DNA from 3 places in the Calothrix sp. CCY 0018 genome. Region 1 is predicted to be linked to each of the others. Evidence: riboswitches for the same ligand, from Rfam matches in the RefSeq annotation. Region 1 holds a riboswitch; each other region holds the start of a gene.
What was found. Region 1 has a riboswitch for cobalamin ahead of ACM03V_RS05950 (sirohydrochlorin chelatase). Riboswitches for the same ligand answer to the same signal wherever they lie in the genome.
Positions count from the first base shown of each region.

Region 1 (4,153 bases):
CCAATAATTTCGGTATTCCTTTCTAGGTATTTTGGCAAATCTTCTTGGAAACGACGAGCTTCGATAGTGCAACCAGCAGTGAAATCCTTGGGATAAAAATAAAGCACTACCCATTTACCGCGATAGTCGGAAAGGGAAATTTCTCCATCTCCAGTATTAGTCGGTAAAGTAAATTCCGGTGCGGGTTCATTGATAGAGGGTAGCGTACCACCCATTGCATTCGCAGCAGGGGTAAAATTCAACCATCCTAAGAATACAAAACAACTGGCAAATAATATATTGAGAAAATTGCGACGATTCATTTTTCTGTAGAGTATGAATGAGTACTTTATATAAGTTTACAATCACTCGTACAGTAGATGTATTTATATTTAGCAGTTGATTAATATAAGGTTCGTAGTAGCGCTATGCCCTGGCGGGCACGCTACGCTAACAGCGCCTCATATTCTGGAATCCGGATGCGCTAAAGCGCTACTACGAACCCAATTTATTGAAAGCCTTCACCCGATTGTTCTACTTGAGTGTGAGTTTCTACAGATTCTATATACTGACTATCGAGAAGAAATGAGCCTTTAGCGAAGCGGATGCCCCAGTATCCTCCGGGACGACGGTCAAGAACGATACCTTCTTCCCCTACATGGATGATATCGGGAGGGCGTAACATGGGCATGGGTTCGGCCGTTTTGATATAAGGTGGTAGCGCTACCACACGGACTTTACTACCAATAGCGAATTCTTCAGACATAGTAAGGAGTTGGGTATTAGGAATTAATTACTTATTAGTTTAAATCTAACGTTTTATCCTGTCTCAAATCTCCAAGATTTCGGTAATCTAGTACGGGGGAAGTAATAGAAACAATAAAATTATTTTTGATTATGCTGTCAGATAGTTTGTATCTTGTGTACGGTTTGCTTGCTGTTATTTTAATTTTTGGTGGGGCGATCGCCTTTTTTCGTTTTTTATTCGCGGCAATTTATGCTAAGGGAAATTCTAAAGATACGGTGCTTTTAGATTTAATGGAACGAGCGGGTATTCCTAACTGGCAGACTTTACAGCAAAAATCGGGTGTAAGCACTACCGTAGTTTGGCTGTTGCGCGACGGACAAGGAGCTTCGGTTAAATTGAGTGAATTAGCGGATGTTGCGAAGGCTCTTGTATTGCCTTTAGGGGTTTTTTTGAAAAAGTTGGATTTGGTTGAGTAATTTTATTGGGCATGGGGCATTGGGCATGGGGCATTGGTAATTGATGATTTGAAACTCCTAACTCCTAAGACGTAGCACTGCTACGTCTCTACACTGTTAACTGTTTTTGGGGAAAGCTGGTATTAAGTGATTATTAAAAGCTATGCCAGAAAATCCCCAGAAGCCACGAGAATATGATGCTGTACTCGGTGGTGAAAATCCAATTGGTTATAGAAGCTCCGGTAGTAACTTTAGTAGAAGCAAAAAGACAATATCCAATCCGGGTTAGGGCAATGCATGGCTGAAATCATAGCCGCTCAAATATTCAACCAAAGAAAAGGTAAAGAAATTTCTACAATTTATGGTGTTGTTACTACTGGAACTAATTGGAAGTTTTTAACGCTTAAAAGTCAAATTATCGAAATAGATTTGAATGAATATTTTATCAGTGAATTGGGTAAGATTTTAGGAATTTTGAAAAGTTTGATTTGATATTTTATCTTTTATCCGGCGGTTGAAACCGCACGCCATTTGCTACATACTGCGGGAACCTCCGCAACGCAATGGCTTATCTACACAAACAAAACCCGCCGTGGCAGCGGGTTTCAAAATTTATCATTATTATTCCACGCAGGTGGAATTTGCCTGTGTAGCCGTGTTAGCGCAGCGTCTCCGGAGGAGACATTCTATTCGCCAGATACTCTAAAAAACCCTTCCCCTACGGCACCTGCCAAATCCTCTGATGATAATTATCAATATCTGCGTAGGGGTCTACAGGCGTGTGTGAATGGTCGTGATGATGGTGATGGTGGTCATGTCCGTGTCCGTGTCCGTGGTTATCCGATACTGCGGCAGTGCGGAATTTACACATCTCACAATTCATCTTCACTTCGCCGAGTTGGGTTTCTATTTCTCGCTCTCGCAATACGGTTAATAATTCTGGCTGTAAACCAATTTCTGGTAAAGCAGTAATAGAAATATCTGGATATTGCTCTTGCTGTTGAGCTGTAATATCAAAGATTTTTTCCATTAAAGTCCCCATAAACAAGAAGTATGGCAAAACAATTATGCGTTTTGGCTTATACAAACGAGCGCGTTTGAAACCTTCTTCTAATCGAGGATGGGTGATGCCGATAAAGCAGGTTTCAACGGTGGAATAACCGCTACCTTCCCAAATAATCCGAGCTAATTTATACACGTCGCCGTTCGCGTCGGGGTCGCTGGAACCTCTACCTACAAACAAAAGTACGGTATCTTGACGGGAAATTTGTTGGGGATTATGTTCGGGTTTATCGAATTCGGCTAAACGGTTGCGCCACAGTTCGATAAATGTGGGTGTAATTCCGAAGTGTCTGCCGTAGTGAAATTTTAATTCGGGATATCTAACCCTAGCGCGGTCTAATTCATTGGTAATATCAAATTTATTGTGTCTTGCAGCAAATAATAAAATCGGTAAAGCGGAAAGTTCGGTATAGCCGTTTTTGATGCATTCGTCCACACCTTCTTGAATTGTCGGCTCGGTTAATTCTAGAAAACAAGGTAAAACCGGACGAGAATCATCTAAAGCTTGATAAGCACTGGCAAAATCTAGCAAAGCCTGCTTTCCTTGGGCATTTCTTGTACCATGTCCAATCATCAGCAAAGGACGCTTCATTGGTAAAGCAGGTAATTGCAGATTAGGAAATTGTAATTTTGTCGAATTTGAATTATCGATAGTTTGCATTATTTTCAGAAGGCTCCCTTCCCGTGCTACGCAGGAAATAAAGTGAGCTAATAACAGATAGGTGTTCTGGCTCAAACAATTTTGGATTTTGGATTTTGGATTGTTATTAATCTAAAATCTAAAATCTGGAGCAGGAAAGTTTGGGGGAAGAACATCTACCCCCCAGCTTTCCGCAAAATCTAAAATATTTTTACAGTTGCGGCACAGCCCCGGAATTTCACCGGAGTTTCCCTAGTCTGTTACGGTTCACGTTTGTTTAGTTATATTAGCCGAATCCGTGTCTATTGCGAAATGCAGGATGGGGGGATGGGGGATGGGGAGATGGGGAAAGAGTTAGGAGTTAGGAGTTAGGAGTTGGGAGTTAAAGTAAGATGCCCAATTACCAATTACCAATTACCAATGCCCAATAGCCAATTCCTAACTGTTCACTGCTCACTGCTCACTGATTACTGCCTAAGCTGGAACCACAAATTCTTCTGTTCCCCCTAACTCAAATGCTGCATGAATCGCTTTTAATGCTTTGATTCCTCGATCTTCTGCGACTACGCAACTGATTTTGATTTCTGAGGTGGTGATCATTTGAATGTTGATGTTCTCTTGAGATAGGGATTCAAACATTTTGGCTGCAACTCCTGGTTGCCCTACCATTCCGGCACCAACTATACTCACTTTGGCGATTTCCATGTCAAGCACTACTTCACCCCAACCGCATTCTCCTGTGGCTTTCTGTAATAATTCTTGGGCTGCTCGTGCGTCTACTCTGGCTACTGTAAAGGCTATATCTCTGGTGGGAATACCTTTGATTACGTGACAGCGCTGGGATTGAATTATCATGTCAACGCTGATGTTGTGATTAGCTAAAGTTCCGAAGATTTTTTCTGCCATGCCTGGAGTATCGGGAACTCTACGAATCCCCAAACGCGCTTGTTTCATGTCTAAGGCTACTCCTCTTACTGGAGGGGAGGAGGGAGAAATTGTGAGAGCGGGAGAAGGAGAGGAATATTCTGCTTCTATTTCAAATGTTTCTCGCAGTGCGGCTACGGCTTTTTCGCAATCTGCACTGTCAATTACACAGCTAACTTTTACTTCGCTTGTCGAAATCATTCTAATGTTTACTCCCCTACGCGCTAGGGTTGCGAACATTTCGGCAGCAACACCAGGACGACCAATCATTCCCGCACCAACTATACTTACTTTGGCTATCTGTTGCTGTATCATGACTTCGGCTTGTTCTGAAGAGTCAGAATT
Region 1 is NZ_CAWUDI010000006.1:29,389-33,541, reverse strand. It holds gene ACM03V_RS05975 (peroxiredoxin) at 1-302, opposite strand, end outside; gene sipA (regulatory protein SipA) at 488-745, opposite strand; gene ACM03V_RS05965 (hypothetical protein) at 877-1,203, shown strand; gene ACM03V_RS05960 (hypothetical protein) at 1,346-1,471, shown strand; gene ACM03V_RS05955 (hypothetical protein) at 1,480-1,674, shown strand; gene ACM03V_RS05950 (sirohydrochlorin chelatase) at 1,901-2,905, opposite strand; cobalamin riboswitch at 2,944-3,199, opposite strand; gene ACM03V_RS05945 (aspartate kinase) at 3,359-4,153, opposite strand, start outside.

Region 2 (4,153 bases), on a different contig from region 1:
GGAATATCTGTTCTAGTATATGACCAATTTACCATAGTTACTGGTCCCGTCAGCATTCCCTTGACTGGTTTTGCTGTCAAAGATTGAGCATAGATAAATTCATCTACTGTCATTGCTTGGGTGCGAATCACATCCCCATAAATAATTGGTGGACGCACGCAGCGACTACCATAACTTTGTACCCAGCCATTTTGAGTAAAAGCAAAACCTTGTAGCTGTTGACCAAAGTATTCCACCATGTCCGTGCGTTCAAATTCTCCATGTACTAAAACATCAAGCTCTGCTTCTTCTTGGGTTTTGATACATTCGAGAATTTGAGACTTAATCGCTGTTTGATAATCTTCCTGACTGATTTCACCTCGTTTGTAACGAACTCGCAGTTTACGTACTTCTGATGTTTGGGGAAAGGAACCAATAGTAGTTGTGGGAAAAGCAGGTAATGAAATTTGTAACGAACGTCTTAAATCATAGGATAAATTGCGTTCAAAATCTTTGGTTATTAGTGATTTGAGTTGTTGCTGAACTTTTTGATTTGTCGGACTAAAACGGCGAAATTCTTCCCAGGCTGTTTCAATTGATTTTTGGTCTTTTTTGTATCGAGTAACTGTGAGCTTATTAGCATCAAATTTTGACTGATCTTGGTCGTTATTTCGATTGATATTGGTTAAAGATTCATGGTTACATTCAGAATCGCAAACTGTAATTTTCTGAGCTAAAAATACTACTTCTTGTAGCTTTTGTTCTGCAAAACTCAATACATTGCGTAAAGGTTCGGGAAGTTGTTTTTCTCGTGTTGCGTCGTAGGGTACGAACTGTAAGGAAGCAGAAGGCTGCATTTCAAATTCACTGACTATATCTTTGATAGTTTCCAACTTGGGAATAACTTCTTCAGGACGAATTTGCCAAATATTTCTTGCATCTACTATTCCTACTCCCAAACGCTTATCTTTGGGGAAACCATAGGTTTTGATTAACTCTAAATTACGTCCGCGAGTCAAATCTAAACTAATTGCGTTTACAGGTAAATCCATTACCCAGCTATAGTTTTCACCCAAGTCATCAAAGTAAGTGACTAAATTAAGCGGTATTCCTACATTAGACAGGGAATTATATACAGTTTGATAATGTTGCTTCCAATTATTTGCATCTCCTAGTACCAGCGCAGGTTCGTGAATTTGTACTTCGGTAATACCCAGAGATTTTAATTCGGTAAGCAGGTTAATATAAAGCGGAATTAACACAGAAATAGCTTTACCAATATTCACCTCTAACTTACTCAAACGTAGCAAAGTACAGGGACCAAAAACGATAGGAATTGCACGTTTTCCTAAGATTTTCTGAGAGCGAGTAACTCTTTCTATAAAATCACTCCAATCTGCTGTTAAAACTTCATTAGATATTTCTGGAACTAAATAGTGATAGTTGGTATCAAACCATTTTGTCATTTCCAGCGCGGGTATTTCTTCCTTACCCCTAGCCATTGCAAAATAACGTTCTAACCCAGAAAATTGCTGAAATCGTTCGGGAATTAAACCGAAACGGAATGTCCAATCAAGGATGTGGTCATAAAGTGTTGTATCGCCAACTGCAATTTTATCAATACCTGTATCTAGTTGGGTTTTCCAGTTAGCTTCCTCGACTTCTTTGACTGTTTCTAATAGCGATTCTGATGCTATTTTCCCACTCCAAAAAGCTTCTAATGCTTTCTTGACTTCCCGGTTTTTACCAATGCGGGGATAACCTAAAGTCGCAGTTTTAATTTTCATTTTTCCCTGTGTATGAGTGTGGGTGAGTTCTATATGAAATAGGGGTTTTGATTGGGAAAATTTCTCTCCTAGCAGGAAAGAAACTTTGAGATTTAATTTTTCTAGGAATTAACCCAAATCTTTGAAATCGAAATATTTGCAAACTAATTCCAGCAGTTGTTCAAACAGGTGTCCAACTGCAAGTTAATTACGATAAGATTTTGCTGCAATTAAATTCTGAAACCCTTAATTGCACAATTCCATTTCAAGATTTTCCTTTTCTACAGGAACCTGTACTGCTGGAATCCTCGCTAAAATACCTTTCTTCAGCGGTTGGGGACGTTCAGCCCAAGGTAAGGAACCTTCTGGATGTACGTAATACTTACCCGCACAATCGAATACACCTTTAACTTCTACGGGAGTTAAATCAGAGGAAATATCGCCAAAAAGATACGTAGTTTTACCAGGTGAAGCGAAGGAAATTACACAAGAGCGATTGCAAGCGCTCATGCATTCGACTGGTTGAATAGTAAATTCTTGGTTTAAATCCCAATTATGATAATCATTTTTCAAGCGTTTAAGTAGCTTTTCACCACCACTTTCACCGACACGCTTACCGTTTTCCCACTTGCTTGCACAAGTTGTACAAACAAATATTGTATGTGCCTTCATCTATACCTCGTAGATTTAGCTATGTTTTTGTTGATTTTTCGGCGGGCATTCTGACTTACAAGGTTACGATTTTTCTTGTTTACAGTTGCGGGACAGCGCCGGATTCACACCGGACTTTCCCCGTTACCTCTAATGGCTGTTCCCCATTAGAACCGAAGTCAAATTTTATATTAACACAAAATGTTTGCGTGCATTTAAATCTTGTAATCAAAATTAACTCAGTTTCTGATAAAAAAATAACTGATGATTTGGTAATAACTCTGGATGAAAAATTTTAATTAAATCGGTTAAAACCAGATCGGGATTGCTTATTCCACTCTCCCAATAATCGTTACCTCCACTTTCATTTAAACGAGCATTATTATTAAAAACATTACCTTTTTTTACTGCTTGAAAATCACTATAACGATTATCTTCTGTAATTACATCTTTTAAACTCTGCCAAGCTTGACTAACATTTAACCAGTAATCTGCTGTAGCAGCACGTTCAAAAACATCTTCAAAAGATGAAGGTGTACTACCAGAAGAATTTTCAGCACAAAGTAATTCTGCACCAGCATCGGCTAAATATTGCGCTGCATAACTTTTGCATCCTGGTACATACCAAGTTCCTTTAAAGTTAAATCCTGTAAATACTTTGGGACGTTTTTTGATAGCTTTGGCTTTAGCCGTAATTTCTTGATATTTCCTAGCTATTTCACCAAATTCTTTTTCAGCAATATCTTCTTTATTAAAAAACATAGAGGTAAACTTTAACCATTCTGCACGCCCTAATGGTGTGTTTTCCATATATTCAGCATTGATAGCTACTTTTAATCCTGCTTCTAATAATTTAGGATAACTATCAGTTTGTGGGTTTCCCGTTCCATAAGTTGTAATTAAATCGGGATTGAGTTCTAACAATCTTTCTACATTTACATTATTGCCTAATTCTGCAATTTTCCCTGCTTTTATTTTCTCAATTACTTCTGGTGTATTGACTGTTTTAGTATCGCTGACACCGACGAGTTTATCTACTACTTCTAAGAAAGCTAAATGGGGTAAATGAGTAGTCGAAAGAGATGTAACTGTATTTATGGGTACTGTAATTACTTGAGTGTTCTTAAATTCTTGTGGTGCCGGCGTACCGCATTCAACTAAAGCATATTTAAAGCTTGTTTTTGCATCTTGCCAAGGGCTTTTTACTGTGACAATTTTATAATTATTTTGATATTCTACAGCAAAACCTGTGGCATATTTGATATTAGCTTTTTGGCGAAAGTAATCTGTATTTTGGTTATAGTTTTGAATGCAATTTTTGTTAGGAGTTTGTGTAGTCAAAGTGGGTGTAGTGCTTTGACAAGCAATTACTAAAGCCGCAACACACACAACTTGATAAAATAAGAATATTGATTTGATTCTGCTCAATCTGAAAAATTGCATATTAGGAGCATCCTATAGTTTAAGGATAAGGATTATATATATTTTTAACGCAAAGGCACGCGGAGTTTATCGCGAAGGTACGCAGAGAGAAGTTAATTTTAATTTTATAGGATGTTTCCTTGAGTATCTTTAAACCGATTCTGGTGGATAAAGATGTTCGGTAACTTTATTTCCTTGGACTAAATGCTTTTCAACAATCGTCTCAGCAATTTCTGGATTAACGCGAGTGTACCAAGTTCTGTCCTCAGAATTAAATACGACTGGTCCCAATTTACAAACTTCTAAACAGCCAGATGTTCTTACTTCTATATCTA
Region 2 is NZ_CAWUDI010000016.1:103,852-108,004, forward strand. It holds gene metE (5-methyltetrahydropteroyltriglutamate--homocysteine S-methyltransferase) at 1-1,766, opposite strand, end outside; gene ACM03V_RS13865 (DUF1636 domain-containing protein) at 1,992-2,417, opposite strand; cobalamin riboswitch at 2,440-2,589, opposite strand; gene ACM03V_RS13870 (ABC transporter substrate-binding protein) at 2,631-3,839, opposite strand; gene ACM03V_RS13875 ((2Fe-2S) ferredoxin domain-containing protein) at 3,969-4,153, opposite strand, start outside.
Region 2: linked by a shared signal. The riboswitch ahead of ACM03V_RS13865 (DUF1636 domain-containing protein) and the one ahead of ACM03V_RS05950 (sirohydrochlorin chelatase) in region 1 are both predicted to bind cobalamin.

Region 3 (4,153 bases), on a different contig from region 1:
TGCCAATATTCTGATATAAATACCGGCTGGAATTTTCGCATAAACAACCGTCCAAATACCCATCCATAATGCAATTAAAATTTGTACTGGTGGATGGGTAGAAAGAGAAATCAGCAAAGTTGTTAAAGCAAAAACTAATTTATGTTCTGGTGGCAACCCTCGCAATCGATTAGTGTAAGCTAAAGTATCGAGTTTTAAGCTCATTCTTCACGTTTTTGCTTTTCACTACGTCCTTTATATAATCCAATTGCGTAACCAATTAATCCCGCACCCAAAGCAGCTTGAGAGGAAAATAATAAACTTTCAATTTCGCCGCTTGGTGGTTCAAATAGAGGTTGAAACCACGGTTCATAATCCGGTTTAACTTCAGTAATTGCTTCTTCAGCTTCCCCATCAGCACCACCATATTCACCACTTACAAATATTAATGGTGCAACTGCTAAAGCAACGACTATGGATATCAACAGCCAATTGTTCCATCCTTTATTAGACTGACTTGATTGTTTCATTTCCTTGAGGCTCCCGCTTAATTAAATTCAATAATTCTAATTCTTGTGGATTGTAAGATTGCAGCCAATTCCACACCAATACTGTCAGCAAACCTTCACTAATCGCCAAAGGAACTTGAGTTAAAGCAAAAATTCCCGCAAACTTGGCAAACGAAGCCATCACACCACCAACAGGTGCGGGGAAAGCCAAAGCCAATTGGATAGAAGTAATTATATATGTCAATAAATTTGCTAAAGCTGCCGCTAAAAATATCGCTAACCTTTGATTACCAGACAACTGCATCGTTAACCGATAAATCCAAAAAGCCGCAAATGGCCCGGCGATCGCCATCGAAAATGCATTAGCGCCCAATGTTGTCAAGCCGCCGTGTGCCAGTAATAAAGCCTGAAATAGCAGTACCAAAGTCCCCAAAACTGACATCGCCAAAGGACCAAATAATACCGCACCCAAACCCGTACCCGTAGGATGGGAACAGCTACCAGTTACCGAAGGAATTTTCAAAGCCGAAAGCACGAAAGCAAAAGCACCAGCTAAACCTAAAAGTAATTTAAGCTGTGGTTTTTCCTTGGTGATGCGAGTTAAGGATATTAAGCCTAAAACAAAAAACGGTAAAGAAACAGCCCACCAAAAAGCAGCCCAGCCAAATGGTAGAAAACCTTCCATTATATGCATTGCGTAAGCCGGTTTCGGTACACCAATTACCAAATATAAGCTTATTAGCGCTATTCCCAGTAAATTCAGCCGTTTGAGATTTTTTCGGATTCCCATAAAAGATTTAGTTGTGCTTTTTACTAGTTGAAAAGTATTAAAAACAATATTCTCTATTCGAGAGTCAATAACAGCAAAATTTGAACCAATAAATCATAATTGTTTACGCCTATTCGATAAAGCATAAACTGTAAAATTAGTTGCTATTGTCTGCTAGAAAGTTCCCTCGGTGAAGTTTAGCATGAAAAATTTTATTCATACTAGCACGGTAATTTAGTTTTCAATATTAACAAAGATACGTTTTATTGTACGGGTATATTTATAAATTTGATTAATCGATAATATTGGTTAAATGCTTAACATTGACATTAACAATAACGCTGACATTGACATTAACATTGTCATTATTGATTAAAAGCAATTCATCTAAATCAGTTATTTCGATATATAATCAGGCACTTTTTTATAGGATTATCATATAGAATAAGTTTTTCCAAATTAGTCAGCTTACAAACTAAACTAGAAATGGATTGTATTAAAAAAAATATATGAAAAGCAGAAAAAATAGTGTATAAATAGCAAATATTTAGTTTGAGATAAATTTCTATTATTTTTGATTAAGCGTAGGCTATAGTGCTAATTTATTTTCAATCTTGAATTAACCAATTGGTTTTGATGGGAGTCAGCCATCAGACGTAAGGGGGAAAGTCCGGTGTAAATCCAGCGCTGTCCCGCAACTGTAATAAGACAGAAGTCTTTAAGTCAGAATGCCCGCCAAATGTGATAAAAAACACAATAATCTGCGAGGTACGGATGAAAATTATTTTTAGTTGCCAATCGGGAATACAGTTCACAGTATTAATGATGACGGTATTGGGGATATTATCTGGGAACGATCGCGCTACAGCACAAGAAATAGAGCAAATATCAGAATTTTCCCAGTATCAAGGTACAGCAAAGGACTTAGAAATAATTCCAGAATTAATACCTGAAAATACTTCCACTACAAGTAATAACACGGAAGAAATTGCTCAAAATAATCCTGTACAAGAAGCAGAGAAAGAAGAACAAGAAGCAGATATTGAGCTTACAGTTATAGGAGAAATATTAGATCAACCAGTATTTGCACCGTTTCGTCGTGAAGGAAAGGTACGCGATGCGACTCGTCCAGTATACGTAATTAACCGCGAGGAAATTGAAGCCCAGGGTGCGCGTACTGTCAAAGAAGCGCTAAGATTTCTCCCCGGTATTTTACCCGACGGTACTGTGGGAACAGAAATTGGTGGTTTAAGCGGTCAGTTTATTCGCGGTTCTAATACTGGACAAGTATTGATATTAATTAATGGCAGACCAGTTAACAACCTTGGTAGTGGTGGTTTCGACCTTTCAGAAATTACTACAGATATAGTCGAAAGAGTTGAAGTTCTTCCTGGTGGAGGCTCTACCCTCTATGGTTCCGATGCGATTGGAGGGACAATCAATATTATTACTCGTCGTCCAACAAAAGATATTACTACCACCGCTCAGCTAAGATTCGGTAGCTACGATTTAAACGAACAAAGCATTCAAAATAGCGGTAAACAGGGTAATGTCTCTTGGTTGCTAGGCTACAATCGCACTCGCGCTAACAATAACTTTGATTATTCCATTCCCGAAGTTGACTTTGATGGAACTAGAGAAAACGCCGATGTACTCTACAATAATCTGAATTTACAGGTGAATACAGAATTAAATAAACGCCAAAATTTGAGTTTCAACGCGATTTATCTTGCAAAAGACCAGGGAGTTCCCGGTGGTGTAGCAATTCCGCAAATTTCTCAAGCTGCTTTCAACTCGCTTACCGATAATAATCGTAAGTACACCGACCAAGTTCTCACGGATTTAACATGGAATGCAAAATTAGGGAAAGCAGATGATTCCTTAGTCACAGCTAAAGTCTATCTAGACTTTCTCAATACCCGCTTCGACAACCGCACGGGAGACATCAGCAATCAACAACAGTTTGATAACAATCAGAAATCCTTGGGTTTTCAGGTACAGCATAATTGGCAAATTGCTAAAAATCATAATATTACTTATGGTTTTGACTATCGTAATGTCAGCGCTGAAAATGTGACTCGTAACCTCGCAGATGAAACAGAAACAGAGAATTACGATGATAGTATCGGACAGGGAGCCGTATTTGCCAAATATCTGGTCGATGTGACTCCTGAAGTGCGATTAAATTTAGGATTGCGTCAAGATTTCAATAGTTTGATAAATGGTTCCGTAACTTCTCCAGCAGTAGGTGCGCGTTGGAATTTTAGTGAAAAGACTACACTTAGAGCTAACTATATCCGTAATTTCCGAGTCCCTACCCTATTTAATTTATTTAGTAATTCTCCTTTTGCCCAAGGTAATCCAGACTTAAAACCAGAAAGAGGTAATAGTTTTGATGTAGGTATCGACCAACAATTAGGTGATATTGGTTTAATACGTTTTACTTTTTTCAATAACACCATTACCGATAATATTGCTTATGATAATGTCAATTTTACCTATGAAAATATTGGTAAAGTTCGCACAACTGGTGTAGAACTTGCCTTAAACTTGCAATTAGCAAAAAATTTCTACTTTTCTGGTAACTATACTGCAAATGACCCTAGAATACTTGAAAGTTCTAATCCTGCCGAAGTTGACCAAGAATTAAGATTTGCAGGTGCTGATAGTATTAACTTAGGATTTAATTATGAAAATCCCCAAGGTTGGTATGCAGGAATTTTGATGCATTCTTTAGGTAGTTATCCCACCAATAACACCAATACAGAATCTTTACCCGGTTACACAACCTTTGATTTTAAATTGCGAGTTCCTGTAAGTACAAATTTAGCCTTTAATGGTAGTGTAGAAAATATTTTTGACCAAAGATTTCAATTATTTCCCGGCTATCCCGATG
Region 3 is NZ_CAWUDI010000016.1:108,800-112,952, reverse strand. It holds gene cbiQ (cobalt ECF transporter T component CbiQ) at 1-204, opposite strand, end outside; gene ACM03V_RS13890 (energy-coupling factor ABC transporter substrate-binding protein) at 201-509, opposite strand; gene ACM03V_RS13885 (energy-coupling factor ABC transporter permease) at 487-1,278, opposite strand; cobalamin riboswitch at 1,869-2,012, shown strand; gene ACM03V_RS13880 (TonB-dependent receptor plug domain-containing protein) at 2,032-4,153, shown strand, end outside.
Region 3: linked by a shared signal. The riboswitch ahead of ACM03V_RS13880 (TonB-dependent receptor plug domain-containing protein) and the one ahead of ACM03V_RS05950 (sirohydrochlorin chelatase) in region 1 are both predicted to bind cobalamin.